DNA from 4 places in the Lentibacillus cibarius genome. Region 2 is predicted to be linked to each of the others. Evidence: riboswitches for the same ligand, from Rfam matches in the RefSeq annotation. Region 2 holds a riboswitch; each other region holds the start of a gene.
What was found. A riboswitch is a leader RNA that binds a small molecule or an ion and turns the genes downstream of it on or off. The one in region 2 is predicted to bind S-adenosylmethionine.
Positions count from the first base shown of each region.

Region 1: it holds a riboswitch for S-adenosylmethionine, as region 2 does, so the genes downstream of both, FFL34_RS14720 (Na+/H+ antiporter NhaC family protein) here and FFL34_RS05650 (hypothetical protein) in region 2, are expected to answer to the same signal.
Region 3: it holds a riboswitch for S-adenosylmethionine, as region 2 does, so the genes downstream of both, metK (methionine adenosyltransferase) here and FFL34_RS05650 (hypothetical protein) in region 2, are expected to answer to the same signal.
Region 4: it holds a riboswitch for S-adenosylmethionine, as region 2 does, so the genes downstream of both, FFL34_RS14245 (homocysteine S-methyltransferase family protein) here and FFL34_RS05650 (hypothetical protein) in region 2, are expected to answer to the same signal.

Region 1 covers NZ_VCIA01000001.1:2,994,884-2,999,102, reverse strand. Annotated here, with positions in the region: gene FFL34_RS14740 (hypothetical protein) at 1-183, opposite strand, end outside; gene FFL34_RS14735 (hypothetical protein) at 402-866, opposite strand; gene FFL34_RS14730 (hypothetical protein) at 1,018-1,356, opposite strand; gene FFL34_RS14725 (hypothetical protein) at 1,676-1,885, opposite strand; SAM riboswitch class I at 2,025-2,138, shown strand; partial or broken gene FFL34_RS14720 (Na+/H+ antiporter NhaC family protein) at 2,289-3,631, shown strand; gene FFL34_RS14715 (YugN family protein) at 3,884-4,219, opposite strand, start outside.
Region 2 covers NZ_VCIA01000001.1:1,175,098-1,179,316, reverse strand. Annotated here, with positions in the region: gene FFL34_RS05660 (DUF1989 domain-containing protein) at 342-989, shown strand; gene FFL34_RS05655 (hypothetical protein) at 1,327-1,524, shown strand; gene FFL34_RS05650 (hypothetical protein) at 1,671-1,886, opposite strand; SAM riboswitch class I at 1,981-2,083, opposite strand; gene FFL34_RS05645 (sodium:solute symporter family protein) at 2,442-4,073, shown strand; gene FFL34_RS05640 (alpha/beta fold hydrolase) at 4,089-4,219, shown strand, end outside.
Region 3 covers NZ_VCIA01000001.1:632,921-637,139, forward strand. Annotated here, with positions in the region: gene asnB (asparagine synthase (glutamine-hydrolyzing)) at 1-227, opposite strand, end outside; gene metK (methionine adenosyltransferase) at 459-1,661, opposite strand; SAM riboswitch class I at 1,783-1,888, opposite strand; gene pckA (phosphoenolpyruvate carboxykinase (ATP)) at 2,094-3,680, shown strand; gene FFL34_RS03205 (ABC transporter substrate-binding protein) at 4,060-4,219, shown strand, end outside.
Region 4 covers NZ_VCIA01000001.1:2,900,999-2,905,217, reverse strand. Annotated here, with positions in the region: gene FFL34_RS14255 (DMT family transporter) at 1-543, shown strand, start outside; gene FFL34_RS14250 (dicarboxylate/amino acid:cation symporter) at 726-1,949, shown strand; SAM riboswitch class I at 2,117-2,221, shown strand; gene FFL34_RS14245 (homocysteine S-methyltransferase family protein) at 2,310-3,359, shown strand; gene FFL34_RS14240 (MFS transporter) at 3,467-4,219, opposite strand, start outside.

The DNA.
Region 1 (4,219 bases), 1.8 Mb from region 2:
TGAGTGGCGGATTTCCGCTAACGTAATAGGATAATCGTTCATTTTAGGGATAAACACTTTCGTCCCCAATGCTTCATTCACTTGATCTTGGAAGGAAACTTTTTCATCATCTGATTGCGATGAACAAGCAGATATTATTAGTAACAGTACAAATATCACAAAAATGGTGTATTTCTGAAACATAATTACCCTCCCTTTAACCGCGGTATATTAAAGTCCATTGACATTTAAGTTTAAGAAACTTTATCACTTTAAGGTAATTCAGATCTACTACAAAGCTGTCCCTATTCTTTAATATAGAGCAATAATCCTTATTAAAGCATTGTGCCCAATTCAGGCGCAAAATTATTAGGTTATCACGCGCCCATTGCTCATTAGTTAAATATAGGGCCTTTATCATCCTAAAAGGTATTTATTTTCTCGCTCTTTCGCTTCCCTTCTGATGACATCCATTCTATAATTCCATAATAATCATCTATATCTGTAAGCCTTATTTCTTCCCCTTTAATCATAGGTATTTCCTGTGTAGCACTACCAGTTTCTATATTATTAAAATTTGATACCGAGCTAACATTTTTCATCCCTTGTAATTCGACCTTTTCATCATTGATAACTGCAATCATTTTAAATGAAATATAATCAGTAATATTCCCCTCAGCTTTGTATTGTAGTTCTCCATTTCCAGCGAATATTTCGTTATCTTCAATTTTCAATTCATACTCGTTTAAACTCCAATATTTACTATCACCATTGAATGAATTCCGTTGTATCTGTTCCTTCTCCTTGGATAGCTCTTCCACTTCACAACCTGTGATTAACAATACCAGTAGTGAAGTTATAACAAAGATAAAACTATTTCTTTTCAAAAAACATCGCCCACCTAAAATACTTAATTCAAATAAAACTCTATTCAACTAATCATTATACACACCCAATTTTTTCTTAAATACCGGGGGCGTTTTTGCTACATTATCACCGATCAAACTTACATCCCCTTTCAATTTCACCGGTGTCCTTTTAATAATCTAATTGACGCAAATATAAAAGAAGATGATCTCCTTGCTCTTTAAGTGTGTACTTACGAATTTTACTGTCTATCCTTTTTTGTTGTTTGCTATCTTTACTAAGCCAGTTTATGAAATGAAATAAAGGACTAGATAATAAGTTTGCTGTACCACGAGAACCTAATTCAAACCCCATTTGTTCTTTCTCTGTCAATGGTAATTGTGTATTTTCCAGAAATTTTCCTTTGAAATACTTCGGAATTAATATATATGGCTCTTTATTCTCTAATGCAGAAAGCAGCTCTTCAGCATTACCGGCAACAAAGTGATTATTCGCTTCATCTGTTTTCATGTTTATTCCTCCCCTTGAGCCTTTTTAAGATAACTATGTTCATGCTCGAATTTAACACATAACTTTCTGGATTATTTCCTTATATTAAATTTGGACGCACACTTCTACTCAGGAAGTACCCGGTCGTATGGGTATGATGTATGGAATGGACGCCAAGTCTTATTCTGGAATGGCGTCCACTAATGGATTAGCTAACTTTCTAACGTAAATTTACACATCAATCCTTTTTTTATATTAAACAGCATTTTACTTAAGTCATTGACTATTTCATTATTATTCAATATTTTATCAAACCGCTGAAGATGGGAAATTATTAATATTACATCCCTGGTGGTATTTGACCCATGCCCCTATATTTAAGATTGTCTTGTTCCAATTCTTCCATAGACTTTTTGCGATCGTTGGGGCTTTTTCCTTCCCATTGTTTTGATGGATTCTGACGTTCAGCCTTCCATTTTCGGAACTTTCTCCAACTGATAAAACCGAAGAGTGAGGCAAGGAATCCAATGTAAAATATCGTTATCCCCATAAATCTCTCCCCCTTTATTATAATAATAACTCATTTTTAAAATTGTGTTAAATTTAACATAAAATAGTGGACCACCAACTATTCATTGACATTTCTGTTATCGTGTAGTACACTTTCTATCAATCAACTAATTTCATATTACTTATCCAGAGCGGCTGAGGGATCTGGCCCTATGAAGCCCGGCAACCTGCAGAAATAATTGTAAGGTGCCAATTCCAGCAAATCGCGTTTCAAGCGTTTTGAGAGATAAGGTGTTCGGACTAACGCCTTCCAAAACGGAGGGTTTTTTTATTTTTATATGAAAAAATGCCGAGCAGCCTAAGGTATCTGTAACGGGAATACCATTCTACTATTTTCCAAAACCCTTGAATCCACAAAAATACAACAAATAGGGGGAAGAGAAATGAACACATCAGATTTGAACAAAGGACGTGCATCGGCTTTAATACCATTTATCATTTTTCTGTTTCTATTTATCGGCTCCGGTGTAGTCAGTGGAGACTTTTATAAGCTGCCGGTACTTGTTGCGGTATTTATTGCTGTATTGGTTGCATTGTTCATGAATAGAAAAATAGATTTTAACGAGAAATTGGATTACCTGACCAAAGGGCGGGACATCCGAACATTATGCTTATGGTCATCATTTACCTGTTGGCCGGTGCATTCTCTGCAGTTGCCGAGGGGGTTGGTGCTGTTGAATCAACCGTCAATCTTGGTCTGACGTTCGTGCCTGGAAGCTTGCTGATTGTTGGCTTGTTTGTTATCGGCTGCTTTATTTCGATTTCCATGGGAACTTCTGTCGGAACGGTCGTTGCGCTTGCCCCAATTGGTGTCGGTCTCGCCGATCAGACTGGGATGAGCACGCCATTAATTTTAGGCGCTATTATCAGTGGTGCGATGTTCGGGGATAATTTATCCATTATTTCGGATACAACGATTGCTGCTGTGAGAACACAGGCTGTCAAGATGAGCGACAAATTTAAGGTGAACATCTTTATTGCCCTTCCAGCAGCCATTGTGACTGCCGTCATTTTTGGTGTCTTGACTTGGAATGCCGGCGGATCGATTAGTGGAGATCACCCATATGATCTGGTCAAGGTGCTACCTTATCTTGCTGTTCTCATTTTTGCCGTTGCTGGTGTCAATGTCATATATGTGTTAATCGGTGGAATTGTGTTCGCTGGAGCAGTTGGATTTGTTTACGGGACTTTCGATGTGATGGGATTAATGAAGCTGCTTGGCGATGGCATGGCCGGTATGCAGGAGTTAGCCTTGTTAGCCGTTTTACTTGGTGGACTGATTGAACTCGTTCGCGTGAATGGCGGGATTGATTTCCTACTGTACACGATTAGTAAGCGAATTAATTCAAGAAAAGGTGCCGAAGCTGGTATTGCCGGTCTTGTCAGTGTATTTGACGTATCAACCGCTAACAACACCATCGCCATTATCAGTGTTGGCTCATTAGCGAAACAAATTTCCGAACGATTTGGGGTTGACCTGCGCCGATCGGCAAGCACGCTGGATATTTTCGGAAGTGCTTTTCAAGGGATTTTGCCATATGGCGCCCAACTGCTGGCGGTCGCTGGCGTTGCTTCCATATCACCCGTTTCGATCATGCCTTATTGTATCTACCCAATACTGCTCGGAATCGCCGGAATCATCGCTATCGTAACAGGGTACCCACGTTTTTCGGCTGGGAAAAACAACACAGCATTGCACGATCAACATAGCGCAACGGAAGTATAAAATCGTTAAAAAGGAAAACGATGTGCCATTAATTAGAGGCGGACGACGCACAACCGCGCCACGACACATCCCCCCCGAAAAAGAAAAGTACTTTTCTTTTTCAAGGGGCGTCGTGTGATGATCAGTCAAATTATTTAACCCCCACCTTCACGTATGTAGTTTAACCATGTTTAGCAGTGGGGGTATACAACTTGTTAGTTAAACTCGCTTTTCCCCATTCCCTTTCATCCACGTGCGTGTCCGTTTAGCATATCAAGATATCTCTGGTTCCAGGTATTGCATGACTTCCTGCACCTCTTGTTCGCCTGCAGCTTCCCATCTGCTTTTATCCGTGATGTTTCCATCCTTATCGAGAGGTTCTTGAAATTGACTAAATCCGGTGGTGGTCAACAAAGCGTTTTGATCCCATTCAAGACCAGTGTTGACGACATGCTTGATTACATATGGTGTACGAAACTCCAGATAAGCATCAGGCTTGTCCAGTTCCCCTTCCAAAACACTGAAAGGGACTCGAATATAAATCGTTTCGCCGCCTTCCCGGCACAACACCATATCAAACTTCCCACGGTCATATTCCCAATTCCCACA
Region 2 (4,219 bases):
GTTTGCCATCATTGTTACCAATACGTACTAGCTCCCCGGATAAATATGATTGATATGGAATTATTATATTCTAATCTTTCCCCCTGCAGATTTCAGTAACAGTGATGCATACCATCATTTTTAATCATTATACATGAAGGTGAAGGAGTTTTATAATCAGTCTAAGTAGAAGTTGTGATTTGAAAATCCTAAATATAAGCAGGGTATGAGAGAATGTCAGATATTAGAACTAATTTTTTAAAAGAAGAGGGAGGTTATATCGGGAAATCAAAGATGGAGGATAATCATTACGTCAATTCCTTACTAAAGGAACCTTAAATTATTAGAGAGGAGTGGAAGGTGTGGCTTATACACAGAAGAAAATAAAAGAGGAAATAACAATACCACCATATGAGGGGAGAAGCACACTGTTACAACCTGGTGAGGAACTGGTTATTATGGACGTTGATGGGAAACAGGTCGGTGATTTTGTATGCTTTAATAAAAATGATTCCAATGAATTCGTATCACCTGTCCATATGCGAGCGTCACTCAGCAGTATTCGATTAAAGGTTGGTGATCCGCTCTACAGTAATAAACGCCGGCCGCTGATGACGTTGGCAGAAGATACGGTTGGCAAGCACGATTTCTTTTTTCCAGCATGTGACTATTATCGCTATAAAGTAGACTATGGCCTAGAGGATCACCCGAACTGCCACGATAATTTACAAAAGGCTCTGGCAGCGTACGGACTGGGAGAGAAACCAGTTCCGGATCCGATCAACTTATTTATGAATAACGTGCTGGACCAAACAGGAGATTACCAGCTTAGTGAACCATTATCCAAACCCGGTGATTATGTCCGGCTTAAAGCATTGGAGGAAGTGGTTGTCGCATGCTCCACCTGTTCCCAAGATATGGAGCCTGTTAATGGATGGAAAGTGACGTCGCTAAAAATGCAGAAGATGGCGTCGAACGACAAAAGCGGCTTTGGACGAAAGCAAAAATAGCTAAAACAGGGAGTTTGATTAATATGGACATACAAATCGCCGTTGACCTTTTCTAAGGGTTCAACGGCAATTTGTATCTCCTAAAAAGGTGTGACGATGCACCCATTTCTAATACTAAAGTAGGAATATTTTATACGTATCTGAAAACTTATAGTATTATTACATTATGGAAGGAAAGGGAAGGCCTAACATTGCGTATCAATTTGTGAAAGATATTACCCTTTCCCTATGACTGTTAATATTTTTTTGTGGTTTGAAACGCTTATCCTTTAACATTTTATGGTTGTCAAGGCACACAAAACACCAGCCACATGTTTCCACAATTGGCAGTAAAGCAGTGTCAGGGGAATTGGATTTTAAGGAGTTAATAGGTATTACCGACAAAAACGGAATAACAGTCAAACAAGCAGTAGAAGACATGGGTGTTCATTGGGAAGCGTTAGAGCAGGCAACCTTGTCTTCCGATGAATTGGAGCAATTTCTTGAGGTTCATATCGGCAAGGGGACAAATTGCAGGAAAGTAATGCACAAATAGGCGTTGTCACAGGAATAGCCCGTTCCACACGACTGATTGTGACGACCCTTGGTACATCGAACCATACAGGGACAACACCGATGCATAAGTGAAATGATGCACTGGTTGCAATAGCACCGCTCATTAGCTATGTACAGGAAGCAACCCTAAAAATAAATCGGCAGGAAGATCCTTATCTCGTGGCTACGGTGAGTACAGTGAACGCTAAACCAAACGCCATGACGAGTATTCCCGGTAAAGTCCAAATAGGGATAGATATAAGAAATATTAACGATGGTGCCAAGAGAAGCTTGTAATGCCTCGTCTTTCTTATTACCAATCTGAGGGAAAATGGTTTCAACATTTAGCGATTTACCTGACATTTAAAACACCCTTAAAATAATTATGAAAAGCTTGTTAAACAGTAAAAAACCCTCTTCTGGATAAGAAGAGGGTAGAAAAACCTGTACCATGCACTTCTTATCTTCTAAGCATAACGCTTACTGGAATTGGCACAGTACTATAGGAGCCTGTTGCCGAGGTATCAAAGGGCCAGTCCCTCCACCTCTCTGGATAAGAAAATAATTTACAAATAATTTTGATGATTGTCAATGGTAACATGGATTTTTAATGGCGCTGCTACTAACGCGGATTTTGTGTCGCCGGATCATGAGCAGGATGACAACGAGTAATGACCTGAACCTAATCATAAGCGTCATAAAAAGCTGAAGGATAAGGTAGAACACCTTATTCTTCAGCTTTTTTATAATCTTCCATCATAAAAAATCACCAAATTAATAATATTTAATTAAATAGAATTTTAATAATAATGCCATTGACTCTAATATTTCGAATGTATATAATTCCGTGTATAACAATTCGCTTTATTTGGATAATGAAACGAAGAAAAGATTTCATCATTGGGAGGGACATGAAGTATGGAATGGAATAGCTATTATATAATTCCTGTTGTTTATTTAATCTTAATGATTATTGTTGGCGTTGTTGTATCCAAAAAGCAGGATACGCGCGCCGATTTTTATGTAGCAGGGAACAAAATGAACTCTGGTTTATTATTTAGTACTATTTTTTCTACAGTTGTCGGTGCTAACACCTATATGGGGTTCAGCGGGATGGTCTACACTAGCGGGTTTTCCGTGATGTGGATGCTTGTGGCTGCAGGTTCTGCTTATTTCGTTCTATTTTATATCTCCGGTAAAATCAGACGGATAGCACAGGAATTTGAGGTTTTTACCTTACCGGATATTATGGCACTGCGTTATTCTAATTTCGTAGCCTATTTGACCACTCTTTTTTCACTTGTTGCTTTAGTGGGTGGTGCTGGAGGAAGTATCCTTGGCATTGGTGTCATTTTAAATTCAATACTGGGTATCGACACAACTGTCGCTATTCTCATCACATCAGTTGTCACGATTGTTTATACAACCTTTGGTGGATTGATGGGTGTGGCACTTACAGACTGGATTCAGTCGATTATTATGGTTTTAGGGCTAGTCCTTGTCATTATTTTCGGATTACAAGCTCTGTCTCCGGATAGTTCCTGGTTATATGCAACCACGCATGGACATGAATCGTTAAATAGAGTGCTTGGTGACGGTTTTATAAGTGTGACGGAAAGTGCTACGTTTCTTATGGTGCTTGCTTGGGCGATTACATTTTTGCCTTTGAATACAATAAGCCAAACACAAATCCAGCGCGTTTACTCAGCTAAGAGTGTATCAACCATTCAGCGGATAAGTTTATTGATGGTTTGGTTTGTGGCACTATTTATGGCGTTTGGTTTGGCGCTTGTTGGTGGAATTGGAAAAGCATTAATTCCGGACATGGGCAATGCTGAAACGGTATTTCCAATGCTGGCAATGGAAGTTATTAACCCTTGGATTGGCATGATTATCGTTACAGGTATATTGGGGGCTTGCATGTCTACAGTGGACTCGAATTTGTTAGGTGCTGGGATTCATGTTACACGAGATATTTATGAAAAAAATAACGTTCGAAAGGGTAAGGAGATCAATGAGAAGCATACATTATTAATTACGAGATGGACCCTGGTTATTATTGGTGTTTTATCAACCGTTGCGGCTGTCTTAACACCATCTATAATGGAACTATTGCTTATGACCCAAAAAATATTTGCAGGTGCGACTTTCATTCCTATTATGCTTGGGTTGCTCTGGCGTAAAGCAAATACGAATGGTGCTATTTCCGGCATGCTGCTCGGGGGTGGCGCTACCGTTACATGCCAGATAATAGGTACTGCCGTTGATCCGGTTATTGTCGGAATTATTTTCTCCTTAGCAGGTACAGTTGGTGCTAGTCTATTAATAAGGGAAGAAAATGCAAAAGGTGAGCTATTTCAGGTCAAAACAGTCACGAATAAGGATATCATTTTCTTAAGCATTATTCTTATAGGCTATGTATCTTTCTTGATTGGCGCTAATTTCGTTAATGTTTGGCCTGTTTTAATTATCGTTACGCTGCTAGGGTTAACCCTAGGTGCCGTATTACTGGTCATTTATATACTACCTAAACGAAGAATAGAATCGTAGAAGGAGGAAGACATCTTGTACGCAACTATAAATGGAACAAAGCTCTATTTTGATGTGAATGGTGTGGAAACGGAAGTGAAGAACGGTACTATTCAACATAAACCGATTATCTTTGTAATTCATGGTGGGCCGGGTGGCACCCATTT
Region 3 (4,219 bases), 540 kb from region 2:
AAGACGAGCCAGATTGCTTCATCATCAAAACTTAACGGCTGCTGTCCACTATCAAGGTCGATGATGCTTAAACGTCGGAATCCAAGCGATACATACGCATCATGATAATAACCTTCATCATCAGGGCCTCTATGTGTCATCAAATTATTTCGCTGTTTAAAAGCAGTTTTTTGTTCTTCACTTGGTGTAGCTGGGTTGCTGCGTATCATGCCAATAAAACCGCACATTTTTTTGCCTCACTTTCCATCAGTTGCATCTTTCAAATTATACCACAAACCAAACAAGTATAACTACGAAAAAAGGCAAAAATCGACCTTATCGCCATATACACAGGGCATTAGAAAAACCCAATATCCGCCTTGTCTTATAGCGAATACCGAAGTTTTTATTAAGGTCATCCATATAATACTTTCTGACGTTACAGAAAAGGTGCAGACAAGATTCTGCACCTTTTTCCTTTATCGGTTTTTCACCAATGCCTGCAACTCATCTACTTTGTCGGTTTTTTCCCACGGGAATAAAACATCCGTCCGTCCAAAATGACCATATGCGGCAGTGTTTTTGAAAATTGGCTTCCGTAAGTCCAGCATGCGTATGATACCTGCCGGACGAAGGTCGAATGTTTTCCGAATGGCATCCACAAGCGTTTCCTCGTCCATCGCACTGGTGTTAAACGTATTTATAGAAATTGATACTGGCTCAGCAACACCGATTGCATAGGCAAGTTGCACTTCGCATGTTTTTGCCAAATCTGCGGCAACAATGTTTTTTGCAACATACCGTGCTGCATACGCGGCTGAGCGATCCACTTTCGTCGAATCCTTCCCACTGAATGCCCCGCCTCCATGACGTGCATAACCGCCATATGTGTCAACAATAATTTTTCTTCCCGTCAGACCTGCATCACCTTGTGGGCCGCCAATAACAAAACGCCCTGTCGGATTAATGATATAATTGGTCTCATCGTCCAGTAAATGCGCCGGAACAACCGGTTGGATAACATATTCAATCATGTCTGTTTCAACCTGTTCCGGAACAGCATCTTGATGGTGCTGTGCAGAAATGACGATAGTATCAATTCGCACCGGTTTGCCGTCTTCATCGTATTCAACCGTTACCTGTGTTTTACCATCAGGACGCAAATAGTCCAATATGCATTCGCTGCGCACATCTGCCAGCCGTTTAGCCAGTTTGTGGGCGAGCGAAATTGGCAATGGCATCAATTCCTCTGTTTCATCACAAGCATAACCGAACATCAGCCCCTGATCGCCGGCACCAATCGATGCTATTTCCTCATCACTCATTTTTCCGAGACGTGCTTCCAGTGCATTATCAACGCCACCGGCAATATCTGGCGACTGTTCATCGATGGCTGTAAGCACGGCGCAGGTTTCAGCGTCAAAACCGAATTTGGCGCGTGTATAACCTATATCTTTAATGGTCTGGCGTACAATCGCTGGAATGTCTGCATAGGTTGTTGTTGTAATCTCCCCAGAAACAAGCACCATTCCTGTCGTAACGTTTGTCTCACATGCTACTCGAGCATTGGGATCTTTGGTAAGTATTTCATCAAGTATCGCATCTGAAATCTGATCGCAAATTTTATCCGGATGGCCTTCTGTCACCGATTCAGATGTGAATAATCGACGCTTTATAGCCATATGGCTATCCTCCTTGGATTTTGATACGGAACTCCTTCTCTTCAGTATATCTCAACCTGTTCGTTTCTTTATCAAACAAAAAAACCTTTCCTGCGTCCCGAGGAAAGGTTGAGGCCTTTCGCTCTTATTGTTCAAGGTCTTGGCCTTGCACCAGTTTAGCACCTTTTCACATTCGTGACGGTTGCCGGGCTTCAATGGGTCTGTCCCTCCACCACTCCGAATAAGAGAGTATCCGCTCGACAAATATCGTAACGAATCCCCCTATGGGATGTCAACTTATTTATTGGGATGCAGGAACATTGACACGAAAATTTCATATATATAACCATAAAATAGTATGGACTATTATTTAAAATGTGTTATACTAATAAACAGATTAAATTGATAAGAGTTATTTATACTATGAAAATAATAAAAAGGTAGGTATGCCAAATGAAAACAAAAGAAGACACATTGCTGACTAAAGATTTGTTAACACATGAAAATATCCATTCAAACTTAACTGTTCCACATTTAGTTGAAAAAGTATTGTCGCGTGATGAAGGCGTTTTAAGTTCGACAGGAGCTGTCAGTGCTACAACAGGAGAATACACAGGCCGTTCCCCGAAAGACAAATATATTGTACGTGATGATACTAGTGAAGATGTTGATTGGGGGGAAACCAACCAATCCATTGATGAAGCTTCCTTTGATCAACTGCTAAAGAAAGTGACTGCCTATTTGCATAGTAAAGATGAATTATTCCGATTCCAAGGTTTTGCTGGCGCAGATGAAAATTACAGGCTACCGATTCAAGTAATCAATGAATACGCATGGCATAACCTGTTTTCCCGGCAGCTGTTCATCACACCAACAGAAAGCGAATTGACAGAGCATCAACCGGAATTCACGGTAATATCCGCACCGACATTCAAAGCTGACCCGGAAGTAGACGGGACTAATTCCGAGGTGTTTGTTCTTATTTCTTTTAAAAAGCGGATTGTACTAATCGGCGGAACCGAATATGCCGGTGAAATCAAAAAATCCATTTTCTCTATCATGAATTACCTTTTACCCAAGCGTGATGTGTTATCCATGCACTGCTCGGCTAATATCGGCCAGGAAGGTGATGTAGCGCTGTTCTTCGGTCTGTCCGGAACCGGTAAAACGACACTTTCCGCTGATCCTTACCGGCGTCTGATTGGAGACGATGAACATGGCTGGAGCCCTAATGGCGTCTTTAATATCGAGGGTGGATGCTATGCCAAATGCATTAATTTATCCAAGAAAAAAGAACCGCAGATTTATCATGCCATCCGGTTTGGTTCCGTCTTGGAAAACGTTGTCCTTGATAAGACGTCACGCGATCCGGATTATGATGATACGTCCCTAACGGAGAATACACGGGCAGCATATCCGCTCGAAAACATCAACAATATCGTTTCACCTAGTGTTGCCGGACATCCAAATACCATCATTTTTCTGACCGCAGACGCTTCCGGTACCTTGCCGCCAATCAGTAAACTGACAAAAGAACAGGCAATGTATCATTTCCTAAGCGGCTACACAAGTAAACTAGCTGGAACCGAGCGTGGTGTCACCATGCCGCAAGCAACATTTTCTGCCTGCTTTGGCGCACCGTTCTTGCCTTTAGCACCATCAGCATACGCCGAAATGCTTGGTGAAAAAATTGATCAATATAATTCAAATGTATTTCTCGTGAACACCGGGTGGACTGGTGGGCCATATGGAACGGGTGAACGCATTAAGCTTTCCTATACAAGGGCAATGGTGCATGCAGCACTGGAAGGCGAATTAAATAATATCGAAACAGTTACAGATTCCATTTTTGGCTTAGCTGCACCGATGCATGTACCGGGGGTTCCGGATGAGGTACTGATTCCAAGTAATACTTGGTCCGATAAGGAAGCATATAAGGCAGAGGCACAATCATTAGCCATGAAGTTCCATGAGAATTTCCAAAAGTTCACACAGGCAAGTGAAGCAATCCACAACGCAGGTCCGATTTACAAAGGGTAACAAACATTTCGTTTCCTCATCCCAAAAGGATTTTATATATGAAGGAATATAGTTGGCTTATGCCGGCAACCGGTCTTCCTTATGGAGGCCGGTTTTTTTCTGCGTCAGTAGGAAAGACTTTTAGACAACTGGGGTTACAAATCTTCCACATCCTACTTCGACGTACTAGTGCAGGTGCCCGCACAGGATGTGACGGTTTTAGCCTGCAAAGGCGTTTATACCTTTGTTCCTCTCCGGACGAGTTCATATGAAAAATGTTCGGTCGTTAAAGCCCTACAATCTCCCAACAAACTAGTCGTTTCTAGGCATTCACACATTTTTACCAACCACATATGATAAAAAGTATAACACAATCTTTATGCAGAAAGGAACGAATGTTATGAGAAAGCGTTTCTGTACCGCTTTATTAGGTTGTCTCTTGCTTGTTTTTACTGCTGCATGCGGTTCAGGGGGAACGTCAACGGTCAAACTTGCGGAAGTAACACGATCACTTTTTTACGCCCCACAATACGTCGCAATTGAAAAAGGTTTTTTTGAGG
Region 4 (4,219 bases), 1.7 Mb from region 2:
CTTTTCTTAAAAGAACGCGCAAGGCTTTTTCAAACGATGGCAATTATTATAGCATTCATTGGCACGCTTTTCATTATTAAACCGGAATTTTCCGTGGAAACTATTCCATATATTGCCGGTATTTTCTCAGCGGTTTTCGCCGCGGGTGCCTATACTGTTTTACGCGTGCTCGGTAATAAGGAGCAATTTTATACCGTTGTCTTTTATTTTTCCTTTTTCACCACCATGATTCTGCTTCCGTTTGTCATCATTTTTTATGAGCCAATGACATGGCAGCAGTGGGTTTATTTGCTGGCAGCAGGAATCTTTGCAACCGTTGGACAGTTCGGTATTACAGTAGCCTATAAATACGCACCGGCAAAAGAAATATCAATTTTCTTCTATTCAACAGTCGTTTACTCGGCACTGATCAGCATTGTCCTATTCGGGCAAGTTCCTGATTTATTAAGCGTTCTAGGTTATATCACCATTTTCGGTGCATCCTTCTACATGTTTTTAAAAAATAATGAGGAACACAGGAAACACCAGCACACGAACGCATAAGTGCTGGTGCTTCGTTTAATTTTATGTATACTCTCCCCACACCCTACAGTTGAAACAGGCCAGCACTCATCATACCCTCATGACAATTCCACCCAAGTTACTATGCATTTAACTATGGTTAGCTATGGTCTTTTTTGATATAATAAATTAAAACTAATCTTAGGAAAGAGACGGTTTTCAATATGAAGCTATGGAATAAATATAAACAGACTTCTTTCGTCATTAAAATGGCAATTGGATTTTCTTTTGGTATCCTGGCAGGCATTGTTTTCGGTCAGCAAGCAGAAGTCGTACGCCCGCTTGGAACATTGCTTATTCACTTGCTCAGCTTGATTGCAATACCAGTCATATTTCTCACCGTGGTGCTTGCTGTTGATAAGATGAACGTTACACAGCTTGGCCGAATGGGTGGTAAATTAATCCTATATTATATGACGACAACGGCTTTAGCGGTATTCATCGGACTTGGGCTTGCCTTATGGATCAATCCCGGGGAAAACTTATCATTGCCTGATACAAATGTAGATAAACCGGATACACCGGGTTTTTCGGAAATTCTATTAAAAATTGTCCCGAAAAATATTTTTGAAGCATTTTCTTCCGGGGACCTAATGGCCATTTTGTTTATTGCCGTTATTATTGGGATTGCCATCTCTAATATGAAGTTTTCTAGTGATAAAAAAATGCAGGAATATGGAAACCAGTTGGATACTGTTTTTGCCGCACTTAATGAAATGTTTTATAAAATCCTGTCAGGGGTGCTTTTATATGCGCCAATCGGGGTCTTCGCCATAAGTGCGTCCACTTTCGGGAGCCAAGGCTGGTCTACATTCCAATCCCTACTGAAATTTACAGCCGTCTTTTATATTGGCGTCGCGGTGCTTTGGGCAGTCGTGTATTCAGCGTTTCTGAAGTTTTCAGGTACACGCGTGGGGCACTTTTTCAAGCAGACAAAAGAAGCGTATGTCACCGCCTTCTTCACGTCAAGCAGTATTGCCTCCCTGCCTATTGCTATTGATTCGGCAAAAAAAGCGGGGATTTCGGAAACGACAGCCAACTTCACGCTTCCGCTAGGGGCTGTCTTTAATTCCGATGGCGGCGCGTTAAGAATGGGAGCTTCTCTTGTATTTGCAGCGAATGTAACGAATCTCAACCTTGCACCTGCTGACTTTTTACTAATTGTTTTAATTGGTACATTGTTGTCGATCGGGACAGCGGGAGTTCCAGCTGCTGGTTTGGTTACGTTATCTGCTGTCTTAAGCATGTTCGGGCTTCCGCTGGAGATTGTCGCATTAATTGCTGGCGTCGATGTCCTTATTGGCATGGCCGGTACAGCGTCGAATGTGATTGGTGACATTATCGGATCAGCTGTCGTGGACAAATCAGAACGAAAACGTGCAGCATAAACAAACGAGGCACCAGGGACATTCATAACCGTTCCGGTGCCTCGTTTTTGCTGCCTGTAGATTAACTTTGCGAATTGGCGATTACTATCAAAAGCAATCTTATTCCCTCTTGACTTTTATCCTAATTAGATGTAGCATGTATTTCATAACAATAAAATATTTCAGATTTCTTATCCAGAGAGGTGGAGGGACTGGCCCTTAGAAGCCTCGGCAGCAGACTTACCCAAAAAGTACTGTGCCAATTCCAGAAGCGTAATGCTTGAAGATAAGAGGAGACGCTAGGTTACTGTGCATATTTAAGCCTCTTCTTATTTTAAGAAGAGGCTTTTTAATATGATAAAAGTTAGAGGAGGAATACGAATGAAGCGCAGTTTGGAACAGCGATTGCAGGAAGGAACAGTTATTATCGGGGAAGGGTATTTATTTGAATTGGAGCGCAGAGGGTATTTACAGGCTGGTTCCTTTGTGCCAGAAGTTGCCCTAGACAATCCGGAAGTTTTAAAACAAACGTACCGGGACTATATGAATGCAGGCTCTGATGTCGTTTTGGCATTTACATATAATGCCCACCGCGAGAAAATGCGGATTATCGGTAAAGAAGAATTGCTGGAACCGCTGAACCGTCATGCCATCCGTCTAGCAAAAGAGGTGGCTAAAGAGCACCCCACAGAAGAAGCGCTAGTTGCCGGCAATATCTCAAATACTAATATTTTCGATCCAGAAGATCCCGCTTCCAAAGATGCTGTGCGAAGCATGTTTGCCGAAATGGTTTCTTGGTGCAAGGAAGAAGGGGTCGATTTCATTAACGGCGAAACCTTCTACTATTACGAGGAGGCACGCATTGCACTGGAAGAAATCCAAAAACAAGACTTACCAGCTGTTATTACATTCGCGATGATGGGTGAAAATATTTTACGAGATGGTTATACCGTAGAAGAAGGCTGTCGCCTGCTTTCGGAAAAAGGGGCACTTGTCGTTGGTATGAACTGCTTCCGCGGACCGAACACGATGCAGCCATATTTGGAAAAGATCCGGGAAAATGTGAACGGCTATGTAGCAGGCCTGCCGATACCATACCGGACAACCGACGAACATCCGACATTCTTTAATTTGCCTGATGGCGGCTGTAGTTGTCATTTACCGTTAGAAACCACATTCCCGACAGCACTTGATCCTTTATACCATAACCGTTATGAGCTAGCCGAATGGGCGAAACAAGCAAAAGATATCGGCTTGAATTATATCGGTCTTTGTTGCGGAGCTTCCCCTGCCATGCTGCGCGCTGTAGCAGAAGCAGTTGGCGTAGAAGCAATCAACTCCAAATACTCTCCGGATATGGAGAAACACTTCCTGTTCGGAAAAGACGAAACCTTAAAGAAACATAATGTCGCATATCGGACAAAGGCCTAACCAACAATCTCATCGGGAAACGCTATCGAGGCTAAAGCGTTTCCCGATAGTTTTGCTCGCGATTAGTACGTGATAATCATCAGGATGAAAGCCAGCAAGTTCAAAGCCTAAGGAATGTCCCAATCCTGCACAAGCCTTCGCAACACGCGCGCTTTTTCCTGCCGTTTTTGATACCACATAAATAAAACAGTAATGCCAAGCACAACCAGGCCACAAAGCGTGTATAGGGTCTGATAGCCATAACCTGCTACCACAAGTCCCCAAACGAATGATCCAACCGCAATCCCACCATCAAATAACATAAAAAAGGTAGCCGTTGCCTGACCGCTCCGTGAATGGTGTGTTGTCTGAATTGCCATCGTTTGAAAGCTTGGTAACAACGTGCCATATCCTAAACCAATCAAACCAGCGGATAACAGCAGCATTGCCGCTGTCGACGTAAAACCAAGCACAATAAGACCAACCGCAAAAATAAATAAACATGGAATAATAACATAATTAGGACCTTTTGTATCAAACGTTCTACCGAAAAATGGTCTTGTGCAAATCATTACAATGGCAAAGACTAAAAAGAAATAGCTTGCCGTCGCTGCCAAACCAATCGCATCGGCATAAACCGAAATAAACGAGATAACACTGGCATAAACCAACGCCACCAAACTGCTGATAGTGGCAATCGGCAATGCTTTTGGTTCGATTAAATCCGTTAACGTTAATTTTTTTGATGCAAACGGATGCGCCGGTTCCAAGTCAGCCGGCACATGCACCACAACAGCACAAATAAGTCCGATCACCATTAAACCGCTCATTATCAAAAATAACAATGAAAATGTACCAAATTGTAAAACGGTTAGCCCAAT